Regions from separate parts of the Marinomonas sp. 5E14-1 genome, predicted to be linked through region 1. Evidence: predicted binding sites of a transcription regulator. Region 1 holds the regulator's gene; each other region holds the start of a gene.

The links. The regulator sigma-54, encoded in region 1, starts transcription at its own class of promoters, with help from an activator protein. The targets are predictions, from matches to a motif close to TGGCACNNNNNTTGCTNT.
Region 2: ABFY09_RS02590 (circularly permuted type 2 ATP-grasp protein) is a predicted target of sigma-54. The motif match lies at 1,969-1,986, and genes of this name have one in related genera.
Region 3: glnA (glutamate--ammonia ligase) is a predicted target of sigma-54. The motif match lies at 2,366-2,383, and genes of this name have one in related genera.

Annotation. Positions count from the first base shown of each region.
Region 1 covers NZ_JBDXMW010000004.1:38,996-43,394, forward strand. The annotation lists gene yjgA (ribosome biogenesis factor YjgA) at 1-481, opposite strand, end outside; gene mgtE (magnesium transporter) at 488-1,843, opposite strand; gene ABFY09_RS04490 (HPr family phosphocarrier protein) at 1,852-2,121, opposite strand; gene ptsN (PTS IIA-like nitrogen regulatory protein PtsN) at 2,131-2,580, opposite strand; gene ABFY09_RS04500 (RNA polymerase factor sigma-54) at 2,598-4,070, opposite strand; gene lptB (LPS export ABC transporter ATP-binding protein) at 4,146-4,399, opposite strand, start outside.
Region 2 covers NZ_JBDXMW010000002.1:200,389-204,787, forward strand. The annotation lists gene ABFY09_RS02580 (hypothetical protein) at 239-382, opposite strand; gene ABFY09_RS02585 (FAD-dependent monooxygenase) at 642-1,832, opposite strand; gene ABFY09_RS02590 (circularly permuted type 2 ATP-grasp protein) at 2,172-3,626, shown strand; gene ABFY09_RS02595 (alpha-E domain-containing protein) at 3,629-4,399, shown strand, end outside.
Region 3 covers NZ_JBDXMW010000008.1:151,390-155,788, forward strand. The annotation lists gene typA (translational GTPase TypA) at 1-417, opposite strand, end outside; gene thiI (tRNA uracil 4-sulfurtransferase ThiI) at 678-2,132, opposite strand; gene glnA (glutamate--ammonia ligase) at 2,469-3,875, shown strand; gene glnL (nitrogen regulation protein NR(II)) at 4,084-4,399, shown strand, end outside.

The DNA of each region.
Region 1 (4,399 bases):
TTTTACGATTGGTTGTGTTGCTTCCTTGTGACACTTCTTTCTGAGATAGGCGAATAAGCTGTCTAAGTAGCTGTATATCTTCCATATTTGGGTTTTCGTCTAAGTATTGAGACAAAACCTCTTTGCTATTTTCACCGATTAAAGCGTCTCTTTTGGCTTCTAGTTGATGGAAAAGCTTATTGTATGCGGCTGATGTGGAGTCAAATAAAGCCACCCGCTGAGCAATCGTTTCATGATCTTCCGTACGCATGATTTTGCCTATGTACTGCAAGTGTCTTCGTGATGCTTCATGGTGTTTGATTCTTTCGGCTTCTGCAATGGCATCGCGTAATGTATCAGACATTTCAACTTTTTTAAGTTGGTTTTTACTTAACTTAAGTAGCTTTTTGCCAAGATCTTGCAAAGCTTCCATTTCTCGCTTGATCTGGGTTTTGCTTTTAGGGATTTCGTCTTCATTTTCAAATTGATCAAAGTCTGTCATGGGAACCTATATTAAAAAGATGGTAGCAAGGCCAAGGAAGGAAAGAAATCCAACAACATCTGTTACTGTTGTGAGGATTACGCTTCCAGCAAGAGCTGGGTCTATACCGACTTTCTTCAATAAAATCGGTAAAAGTGTGCCTGTCATTGCGGCAAATAAAAGATTAATGATGATCGCGCCAGCAATGATATAGGCAATCTTCATATTGTCAAACCAAAGTGCGGTGAGAACGGCAATAATGGTTGCCCACAGAAGCCCATTAATGAGGCCAACAATGAGTTCTCTGTTTAACAGCCAGCGAGTATTGGTAGTGCCTATTTGGTCGAGCGCGATACCGCGTATTACTAATGTGAGAACTTGAGAGCCTGCGATACCGCCCATACTAGCGACAATAGGCATGAGAATGGCGAGAGCAACAACTTGGTCTAGCGTGTCCTGAAATAACCCAATGACATAAGATGCAATAAACGCCGTCACCAAGTTGACTCCTAGCCATACGGCGCGGCGCCTTGTTGTTCTCATAATGGGGGCGAAAGTATCTTCGTCGTCATCGAGACCAGCCATGCTTAGCATTGAATGCTCTGCTTCGTCTCGAATGACATCCACCACGTCATCGATCGTGATTCGACCTAGAAGCTTTTTGCTTTTTCCATCAATAACAGGGGCAGAAACAAGGTCCATTTTTTCGAATAACTGTGCGACTTCGCTGGCAGGTGTTTCAGCCTCAATGACGGTGTATTCTGTTTCCATGATATCTCGAACGATATCGCTGGTGTCTGACACTAATAACTTTGTGAGAGGGAGAGTGCCTAATAAGCGATCAGATCGACTAACAACCAGCAGGTTGTCTGTCATATCAGGGAGAATGTCGTGCCTTCTAAGGTAGCGAAATACAATATCAATCGTTATGTTTGGACGTATTGTTATTGTGTCTGTGTTCATTAAGCCACCGGCAGAATCTTCCGAGTAGCTTAATAGGGCTTCAACACGCACCCTGTCTTGCGTTGTCATGGACGCAAGAACTTCTTTTACAATAGTTTCTGGTAAATGCTGTAATAAATCGGCTAAGTCATCACTTTCAAAACTTTCCGATAACTCTATCAATCGCTCAGTATTCATGTTTTTCATGAATTGAGCGCCAATATCTTCACTTAGATATTGTAGCACTTCGCCTTGGTTTTCTGAGTCAATCAGCTCCCATAAAAGCTTTCGTTCTTTAGGTGGGGAGGATTCCAATAATCGAGCAACGTCCTGTGCAGGTAGTGCACCGTTAAGTAAATAACGGATTTGCATGGTGGCACCGGACTCAAGAGACTCGGTGACTGTCTGCAGGTGGTTAGTTAGAGTTGCTTTCTCTGACATATAAAGTGTTACTCATCTTCACCAAAGCGATTGTTGATCAATTCTATTATGGCTTTTAGGGCGTTTTTTTCGTCATCTCCATTGGTTTTGATATGAATTTCGGTGCCCTTTCCTGCAGCGAGCATCATCATTGCCATAATGCTTTTTCCGTCGACGTTACGACCTTCTTTTTCGATGGTAATATCACAGGAGAAGCGAGAAGTTGTTTCAACAAGTTTTCCTGCAGCTCTAGCATGCAAGCCAAGTTTGTTGATGATAGTAATAGACTTTTCTTGCATGCGTGCTTCCTATATTAACGAATCAAATATATTAAATAGCTCTTCGTTTGTTTGAGCGGTTCTTAATTTATCTAAAGATTGTGGCGATTGTGCTAATTCTGCAATCTGCGCCAATGTCGATAAATGAGAGTCACACTCGTGAGGTGGAACGATGAGGGCGAAGATCAAATCTACAGCTCTTTTATCAATCGCATCAAAGTCAATCGGTTTTTGTAATGACATCACAACGATTGCCGTATGATTGGCGGATTCCAAACGACAGTGAGGAATGGCTATACCATTTCCTATTCCAGTACTGCCAAGTTTTTCTCGGCCTAATAAAGCGTCATAAACCGCTTCGTTATCGCAATGTAGTTTGTTAGATGCGACTTCCGCTAAGTTCTCAAGAACGCGTTTTTTGCTGACAATCTCTTGTTTTGCAAAGACAAGTTCCGCTTTCAATAATGATTTTAATGGCATGATAAAGTAGTGTCCGTTTAGATCAATCGCTTGCGTTCATTGGATGGCGGTATGTTCATCGCCTCGCGGTATTTTGCAACAGTACGGCGGGCAACTTGTATGCCTTGGTCAGCCAAAATAGTCGCTAATTTATTGTCGCTTAAAGGTTTTTTAGCTGGCTCATCTGTTACTAGCTTTTTAATCATGGCTCGTATTGCTGTAGAAGAGCATTCTCCGCCAGATGCTGTGTTGACATGGCTGGAGAAGAAATATTTAAGTTCAAAAATACCTTTTGGTGTGTGTATGTATTTTTGAGTCGTCACCCTAGATATTGTTGATTCGTGCATGCCGACTTCTTCGGCTACATCGTGAAGTACCATGGGCTTCATGGCTTCTTCACCTAATTCAAAGAAGTCAATTTGACGGCTTACAATACAGCTGGCAACTTTTAATAGGGTTTCATTTCGGCTTTGTAAACTTTTCATGAACCACTTGGCTTCTTGTAATGACGTCTTGATATAGCTCGCGTCTTCGGGCGTTGACGCTGTGCTAGCCATAGCAGAATAGGTTTCGTTTATTTTGACAGGCGGTAAAGCGTCATTGTTTAGCTCTACTTGCCAGCTGCCATTGCGTTTTTTGACAGAGACATCAGGAATGACATAGTCCGTATCATCTGCATCAATAACAGAGCCGGGACGAGGATTAAGTTGTTGTATTAAGCAAACTACTTCTTTAAGAGCTTCGTCTTTTAGCTTTGTTTTTCTGCTTAATTGCGCAAAGTCACGACTGCCAAGAAGCGGCAAATAATTGTCAATCAGGTTATGCGTGCTTTTGTATAAAGGGTGGTTTTGAAATGCTTCTAGCTGAACTAATAGGCAATCTCGTAGATCGGTAGAGCAAACACCAATAGGGTCAAAACGCTGCAGTCTATGTTGGACTGCCATAACTTCTTCTATTTCAAGTTCTTCTAGTTCGGTCGAAAGGGACTCGCAGATATCGTTTGGTGTAATACTTAGGTAACCATCTGGTTGTACGCATTCAATAATTGCGTATGCAATCTCAATGTCTCGATCAGACATGTGAGTTAAATTTAATTGCCAGATTAAATGATCTTGTATGCTTTCTGCAGGCGCATTACGGCTTTCGAAGTCGCTGTCACCTTCATAGTTATTGTTGTCGCTGATCGCTGCAGAACTTTGGTAGGTGTCATCCCAGTTACTATCTATTGAGAGCTCTTCAGGAATGCTTTCTGTCCATTCTGATTCAACACGAGCTTCTTCACTTGTATTGATATCAGGTGTTTCTGCTGTGCTTTTGGATTCGATGCTAGCTGGTGCTTCTACTTGTCCTTGTTCGTCGTCGTCAAGTTCAAGAAGAGGGTTGGATTCAAGAAATTCATGAATTTCTTGTTTAAGATCCAGCGTAGAAAGCTGCAGCAAACGTATCGCTTGCTGCAGCTGGGGTGTCATGGTCAGCTGTTGACCGAGTTTTAACTGTAAAGACTGCTTCATGGAGCAACTCTTTTTATTTGAGTGAATTGGAACGAGTTATGCATACTACTCCCTTTCTGCAGTAATGATAAGGGGTTACAGGCGGAAGTCATCACCTAAATAGACTTTTTTCACCTGTTCATTGTTAATAACTGTACTAGCATCACCAGAAGCAATGATATATCCATTGCCCACAATATAAGCTTTATCACAGATGTCTAAGGTTTCTCTGACATTGTGGTCTGTAATCAGAACACCAATGCCGCTTTCTTGTAGGTGTTTGATGATAAGTTTGATATCACCGACAGAAATGGGGTCAACGCCAGCAAAAGGCTCGTCTAAGAGAACGA
Region 2 (4,399 bases), on a different contig from region 1:
CCCACTTGCCTTCTCACATTTAAGACCTCAATTGTGCTTTTAAAACATGGACCAAAAGTTCTCACATAAGAAGCCCTACAGACTGAGTTTAACCTAGGCTATAAACATCATTGCGACACTTATAAAAACACCTAATTACTTAGCAACTTTAGGCCAAGCAAATACAATCGAAATTATCGAAGCGAACCCTAACAATCAGCGATATTGCACATAACCAACTAATGACAGTGGCGACACACTAGCCAAAGAAGAAGTCAGTAATATCTTTAGTGGCAGAGCAATAAAACTGCGCAGCCAAACCAATGCTACTACCAACCGTCAATAACAGTGGTAAATCCGCGATTTCTACAACATCAATAGCAATCGGTGCAATGGTTCCCATTGATGCAACAACAAAAAAGCAGGCACAACATTCAAACCGAAGCTCACCGTTGCCACGACATCACCAATACTTTTCGCAACGCTGGCAAAAGCGCTAAAGGAGACTTTATGATGTTACATTTTAGCAAGGGAGGCGGGATGATAATAAAACGATCATAGAGACAACTAATAATTAATTGTCATGACCGTCATTAATCCCCATATAACAAAAGTATATGCTTCAAAACGCAAATCAATTCAAAAAAGTAATAAGCATGTTTTTATAACTGATGAACATCATAACCATAAACGGGATCTAACTTTGACTGGATGAGGTCTGGTGCAAATTGAGACGCGGCTTTTAACGCCTTAAGTTTCATTTTCCCAACAAATCCACCGTGCATGTGATACAAGCTCGCATTGGCTTTGGACATTTTTTGAATGTTAGTCGCTCGTGGTTTACGGATTTTCTCATACTCGATTAACGCATCAGAAATCGTGTGATCTGCAACACATTTCGCCAGAACATAAGCATCCTCGATTGCCATAGCAGCACCCTGCGCCATAAAAGGCAGCATAGGGTGACAAGCATCTCCGAGTAATACAGCGTGCCCTTGATGCCATGTAGGCAGCTCATCTCGACCATTTAATGCCCATAAAAAACTATTGCTTGCGGCAGACAAAATCTCTGTCACTTCAGGATGCCAACCAGAGAAACTTTGTCTAAGCTCTGCGACATTCCCCTCTTCTCGCCATGATTCAGAAATCCAATCATCACGCTCTTCTACCGCGACAAAATTCACATATTCACCACCACGTAAATAGTAGCTAACAAAGTGACGATTCGGACCAACCCAAACACACGCATCAGGCTGAACTTTCACCTTCAACTCACTGACCGGAACAATCCCGCGCCACGCGACTTGCTTCATGAAAGTCGCTTTTTCATAACCTAACATCTGCTCTCGTACGGTGGAGTGAATCCCGTCTGCGCCTACCAACAAATCCGAAGAAAACGTGCGACCATCATCCAACGTAACCTGAACGCTCTTTTCTACTGTCTCAGCATAATGAGTCATATTGGCGCTTAAAACGAACTCAACACCCGCCGCCTTGCAACCATTTGCCAATACACGATGTAAGTCTGCTCTATGCAAATGCAAATAAGGCGCACCATAACGATGAATAGCCTGATCCGCCAAAGGAACTTTTAAATAATAGTCACCTGTTTTGTAGTTACGCATTGAAGCATGCTGTGGCGTGAAGGCATATTGGTTTAATTCGTTTTCCAAGCCCAAGTAGCGCAACACTTTTAACGCATTTGGGCTTATCTGCAATCCAGCTCCTACCTCGCCAAAACACTCAGCCTGCTCCAAAACCGTGACCTGAACATTCTGCTTAGCAAACGCTAATGCAGCGCTTAAGCCACCAATCCCAGCGCCGACGATTATAATGTGACTAACTTGGCTCACTTATCTTTCCTCTATTAATGCGTAATAACAGCATCGACTGAACAAGCGCACCATGATAATGAATTTACTTCTCTGTAAAACAGACCTAAATCATGAAACGAAAAAACATTTTTCGTCATTATACAGACAAATAGTATGGCGCGATCCTTGCTTTGAACATTGTTAATAATGCGTCGTCATTATGTGAATTAAATATAAAGCTATACTTTGACCATCCTTGGTCTAACCTTGTAAAGAAAAGATGTCTCCCAAAAATAGGGCAGGCGCACAAAAAAAGTACACCGAGATGTGCGAAATTAAAGCACACGCCTCCAGGATAATGTAGAGAACGAGGTATACATGGAAACACTAACAAGCCAATACCAATCATCAGACTTTTTTGATGAGTTAATTGATAAAGATGGAACACCAAGATCACCAGCAAAACAACTTTTAGGCTATTTAGACAGCTTATCTGAAGAAGAACTAGAAAAGAGGCGAACAACAGCCGAAGCCACCATACAAGAAATGGGTATTAGCTTCACGGTATATACAGAAGAAGGCAACATTGATAGAGCATGGCCCTTTGATATCGTCCCCCGAACCATAAAAGCATCAGACTGGAAAATAGCAGAAGCAGGGCTAAAACAACGCCTCAAAGCACTCAACCTTTTCATCGACGATCTCTACCACGACCAAAACGTCATCAAAGACGGAATCATCCCAGAACACATCATCAAAGACTCCAAAAACTTCAGACCAGAATGCGTCGGCGTATCACCTGCTTACGGTGTTTGGGCTCATATTTGTGGCACTGATTTAGTTCGCGATGAAAACGGCGACTTCTTTGTTTTAGAAGACAACCTACGCGTCCCATCTGGTGTATCTTACATGCTAGAAAACCGCGCCATTACTAAACGCGTACTACCAGAATTATTCGAGAACGAATCCATACTGCCTGTTGATTCATACACATCTCAACTATTTGATACTTTGGCGTCCTTGTCTCCTAGAGACATTGAAAACCCAGAAATCGTGGTTTTAACGCCCGGCATATACAACTCAGCTTATTTCGAACACGCCTTTCTTGCTCAACAAATGGGAGCAGAGTTGGTGGAAGGCAGCGACTTATTTGTCGACAGTGATGACTGCGTTTACATGAAAACCATTAATGGCCCAGAGCGTGTGGATGTAATTTACCGTCGTATCGACGACCTCTTCATCGACCCTGAAGCCTTCGACCCAGAATCTGTTTTGGGTGTCGCTGGACTCATGCGTGCATGGCGTAAAGGTAATGTTGCTCTTGCCAATGCACCTGGCGCAGGTGTAGCCGACGACAAGGTTGTCTATGCTTATGTCCCTGAGATTATTCGTTACTATCTGAACGAAGAGCCGATTCTTAAAAACGTTGAAACCTTCCTATGCGATGATCCAGAACAACGTGCTTATGTGCTGGAAAATCTGGATAAATTAGTAGTAAAACCTGCGAATGAATCTGGTGGTTACGGCATGCTAGTTGGCCCACATTCCACAAAAAAAGAACAAGCTTTATTTGCAGATTTGATCACCAAGCATCCAAGAAATTACATAGCTCAGCCAACGCTCAAACTATCCACTTCTCCCACGCTAATTTCCAAAGGAACATTAGAACCTCGCCACTTGGATTTGCGTCCGTTCATTTTGCAAGCCAAAGACTCTTATGTAACAACGGGTGGCTTGACTCGCGTCGCAATGAAAAAAGGCTCTTTGGTCGTTAATTCGTCACAAGGTGGTGGTAGTAAAGACACTTGGATCGTTGACACTAAGGGGGAATAATTATGTTATCTAGAGTCGCAGAGCGTTTATATTGGAGCGCAAGATACTTAGAACGTGTTGAAAACACTGCCCGTTTAGTCAGTGTTTATGATGACCTACTATTTGACCTACCAAACGACATTAACGTTTCTTGGTATAACTTAATTGAAATACTCAGTGGTGAGGAAGCGTTCGAACAACGTTACAAAGTGAAAGATGAGCGCAATGTGGTGAAGTTTCTTTTAGCCGATGACACCAATTCCAGTTCTATTTTATCTTCATTGAAAATGGTTCGAGAAAACATCCGAACAACTCGCGATGTGGTGCCTAAAGAAACCTGGGAGTTGATTAACGAACTAGACCTATACGCTCAGAAAAATATTAAACAAGGTATTAACCGTTCAGAGCGTCACCTTTTCTTGAACACCATTATTGAAGGTTGTCAAAAAATCATTGGTCTTTTTGCTGGCGCAATGAGTCGAGATTCTGGCTGGCATTTCTTGATCATGGGACGCTATCTTGAACGTGCTGACATGGGGACACGAATCTTAGATGCCGCAGTTTCCTTAATGTTGCAATCAGATCAAGAAGCCAGAATTCAACTGGGGCAAGTAACTTGGTCAAAAGTCCTCAAATCTCAAAGTGCTTACTTGGATTACCGTCGTACAGTCAGAACCTCAATCAATGGCGCAAAAGCCACAACTTTTTTGATGAACGACCCATGTTTCCCACGAAGCCTGGATTATTGCTTCGGCCAAATCAGTGAAGCAGCAAAAAAACTACCTCGCTCCGCG
Region 3 (4,399 bases), on a different contig from region 1:
ACGAGCACCCGGACGGTCAATTTTGTTGATAACAACGATTGGGCGCAAACCTTGTTCAAACGCTTTTGAAGTTACGAAACGTGTTTGAGGCATTGGTCCGTCTACGGCATCAACCAATAGACATACGCAATCAACCATAGAAAGTACACGTTCTACTTCACCACCAAAATCGGCGTGTCCAGGTGTGTCTACGATGTTGATACGGTAATCATTCCATTTAATGGCAGTGTTTTTTGCCAAGATGGTGATGCCGCGCTCTTTTTCTTGATCGTTAGAGTCCATGATGCGTTCTGCACCTTCGTCTTTACGATCTAGTGTGCCTGACTGGCTTAATAGCTTATCAACTAGCGTTGTTTTACCGTGGTCAACGTGCGCGATGATCGCGATGTTGCGTAACTTACTGATATCATTAGACATTTATAGTTTCTCTGCATTTAGAGTGAGCAAAAAGACAAACGCCGCTTGATTTAGCGGGTAAGCTCTTCAAGCGTCTCGAATCTTGGTGCGGGATAAAATTCGCGCAATTATACTCTTATATTGATCAACATCTCCATTAAAGTAGATAAAAAAATCCACAAAAAGACGGCCATATAACAGTCATACGCGTTAATCAAAAAACAATAGCATTGATATACTACAAAAATGCTACTGCTTTCTTGTGCTTTTTAAGGCTAAGTCTATGGCAAATAAACGCCAATATTCTCGTAACCTTTACCAAGCAAATAAGAGGCATGCATTTTACTCATCACACCTTTACCACAATACAACAAGTGCATTGTGTCTTTGTCCATTTCCGCCCAGTTTGATTCTAGCGCGAAGAAAGGAATCACCTTGACAGGTCGACCACTGACTTTAAGAGGACGATGGCTGGCTTCGTCAGGGTGACGAATATCAACAATCACTTGCTCACCAACGGGCATACGTACAATAGGCACTTCCCCTTGATATTGCTTCGCCACATCATCCATGACATTCTGGATCGACATTACATTGGCGTTTTCTACTGCTTTATCTAGCACCGAAAAGTCAAAGTTCGACTCTTGTTTCTCTACTCGATGCATTTTCGCTCGAGTGGTTGGCTTCACAGAAATCACACCACAAAATTCTGGCATGCTGGCCGCAAAAGGAGCGGTACCAATGTCGATGGCTTTATCAATAATTTCTTGCTTGTTCATAGTGACCAAAGGGCGCAAGACCAATTCTTCCGTAACCTGATCAATGACTTTAAGGTTGATCAAGGTTTGACTCGACACTTGCGCCACACTTTCCCCTGTCACTAAGGCTTTTGCACCTACTTGCTCCATTACTTGGGAAGCGGCACGCAACATCATGCGTTTTAAAATCACACCCATTTCAGCATTATCAACTTTAGTAAGGATTTCCCCTACTACGGCTTCAAATGGCACAGTAATAAACTTCACATTAAGAGAAGATCCATACTTTTCCCAGATATAATGGGACACTTGCTTCACACCGATTTCATGGGCATCACCGCCTAAATTGAAAAAGCAAAAATGCGTTTTTAATCCACGAGCCATGGTTAAATAGGAACTTACCGTAGAGTCATAGCCACCTGACATCAACGACAAAACGGGATCCTGTGAACCCAATGGATAACCACCTAAACCTTCAACGCGCTGTTCAATCATCCACACACGATCATCGCGAATATCAATCGGCACTAACACTTCAGGATTTTTTAAACGAACGGCCAATGCCCCCGAACGCGCTTTTAGACAACCACCAATGTGTCGTTCAGCTTCAACTGAAGTGAAATCGTGATGCTTACCAACACGTTTTACGCGCACCGCAAAAACGGCATTTTTAAGAACGTCACCATAAGACACAAGCGCTTCATCAACAATGCCATCCAAATCCACTAACGGAAACTCACGAACGTATTGAAAATGGGCAATGCCAGCGATGTTTGTGAGCGCCTCAATAAAGATTTCACGCAGCTCATCACGCTCAGAATAAATCTCAATAAAATCCCAGTTCCCTGAAACCGTCACCTCTGCATCGTATTTTTTCAGGACCAGTTTTACATTGTGGCGCAGTTGTTTAATAAAAGTCTTTCTTACAGGGCGACTTTTAACGGTGATTTCAGCAAAGAACTTAACAATAAATTTCATAGGGATTGAGCTACGTATCTGTGATTAGAAAAAAGGCGCACAGTATAAAGAAAAGACTTTGGATACGAAAACATTAAATGCGCACCAAACCAAAACAAAAAACACAAATTCCGCACCAAAATAAAGCAAAAATGTTTTTTTAATGTATTTTAAAAGCTACTATTAAGTGCACCCTAATATGCAAACCTTTTAGGACATTGTTATAGAAGGATTTTTCACTTCGCACAACATTCTGGCACAAGTTGTGCTTTCTGATACGACAAAATGGCGCTTTATTAAAAAGCATATTTTCTATTCTAAAGTGATTTCACTTTTAACGACGACTGGAGAACAACTATGTCAAACAAGACCCTTGCCTTGATTGCTGAGCATGACGCGAAGTGGGTTGACCTTCGCTTTACTGATTTTAAAGGTAAAGAACAACACGTATCTATTCCAGCTATTACGGTAGACGAAGAGTTTTTTGAGACTGGTCAGATGTTTGATGGTTCATCCATCGCAGGCTGGAAAGGCATCAACGAATCCGACATGATCATGATGCCTCAGGACGATACGGCTATTATCGACCCTTTCACTGAAGAAGCGACTGTTATTGTTCGTTGTAACATAATCGAGCCTTCTACTATGCAAGGTTACGATCGCGACCCTCGTTCTGTTGCTCTACGTGCAGAAGAATTCCTTAAATCTACAGGTCTTGGTGACACTGCATTCTTCGGTCCTGAGCCAGAATTCTTCGTATTTGACGATGTTAAGTGGAAAACTGACATGTCAGGTTCTTGTGTTGAAATCAACGCAGAAGAAGCTGCTTGGGCTTCTAACAAGAAGATTGAAGGCGGCAACATGGGTCACCGCCCAACAGTAAAAGGCGGCTACTTCCCAGTACCACCAGTTGATTCTCACCACGATCTACGTGGCGCAATGTGTGGTGCAATGGAAACAATGGGCTTAGAAATTGAAGTTCATCACCACGAAGTAGCAACAGCTGGCCAAAATGAAATCGGCGCTAAATTTAACACTCTAGTTAAAAAAGCTGACGAAGTTCAAATCCTTAAGTACTGTGTACACAATGTTGCTCACGCTTACGGCAAAACAGCGACATTCATGCCTAAACCAATCGTTGGCGATAACGGTTCTGGTATGCACGTTCACCAATCTTTCTGGAAAGATGGCGTTAACCAATTTGCTGGTGACCAATACGCTGGACTATCTGAAACGGCTCTTTACTACATCGGTGGTATCATCAAGCACGCTAAAGCATTGAACGCGTTCACTAACGCTTCAACAAACTCTTACAAGCGTCTTGTTCCAGGTTTTGAAGCACCAGTTATGCTAGCTTACTCAGCTCGTAACCGTTCTGCTTCTATCCGTATCCCTTACGTTGCTAGCCCTAAAGGTAAGCGTATTGAAGCACGTTTCCCTGATCCAACCGCTAACCCATACCTAGCTTTCGCAGCTATGTTGATGGCTGGCCTTGATGGTATCAAAAACAAGATTCACCCTGGCGATGCAGCAGATAAAGATTTATATGACCTTCCAGCTGAAGAAGCAGCGGCTATCCCTCAAGTAGCAGCAAGCTTAGAAGAAGCTCTTAAGTGCTTAAGTGAAGACCGTGAGTTCTTAACTCAAGGCGGCGTATTCTCTGACGACATGATCGATGCTTACATCGACCTTAAAGCAGATGAAGCTCAACGTGTTGCAATGACAACAACTCCTCTTGAGTTCGAACTTTACTACAGTGTTTAATCTTTAAAACTGTTCAGTAAAAACGAAAGCCTCGATTTAGATCGAGGCTTTTTTTTTGCACTTAAAAAATGCACGCCACATGACGCACCACAATTGTGCGTATTATTTTTTGTTTAAAACAGATACCTTATATATATAAGCCATTTCAAAGTGCCCAATGTTGGTTCGCTTTTTGCACATAGTGAATGGTCAATAAAGAGGCTTTGTTTTGTATAGTTTATTAATCGATCATCTATCTACCGCTATCATTCAAGTGAATAATAAATTAGAGATAGAATACTTAAATCCTGCCGCAGAAATGCTGCTTGCAGTTAGCCGTCGCCGAATTTATGGCAACGACTTAAGCTCTGCTTTTCGTGAAAACGAGAACAGCATCAGTGCCTTATATTCTGCTATTGAGACAAGTCATGCCTTTACGAAACGTGAAGCGGAAATTGAGCGGGTCAATTCAAAAAAGCTGTTCTGTGATTACACTGTGACGCCAATCATGGGGTCATCAAATGCGACAAAAAGCCTCATAATAG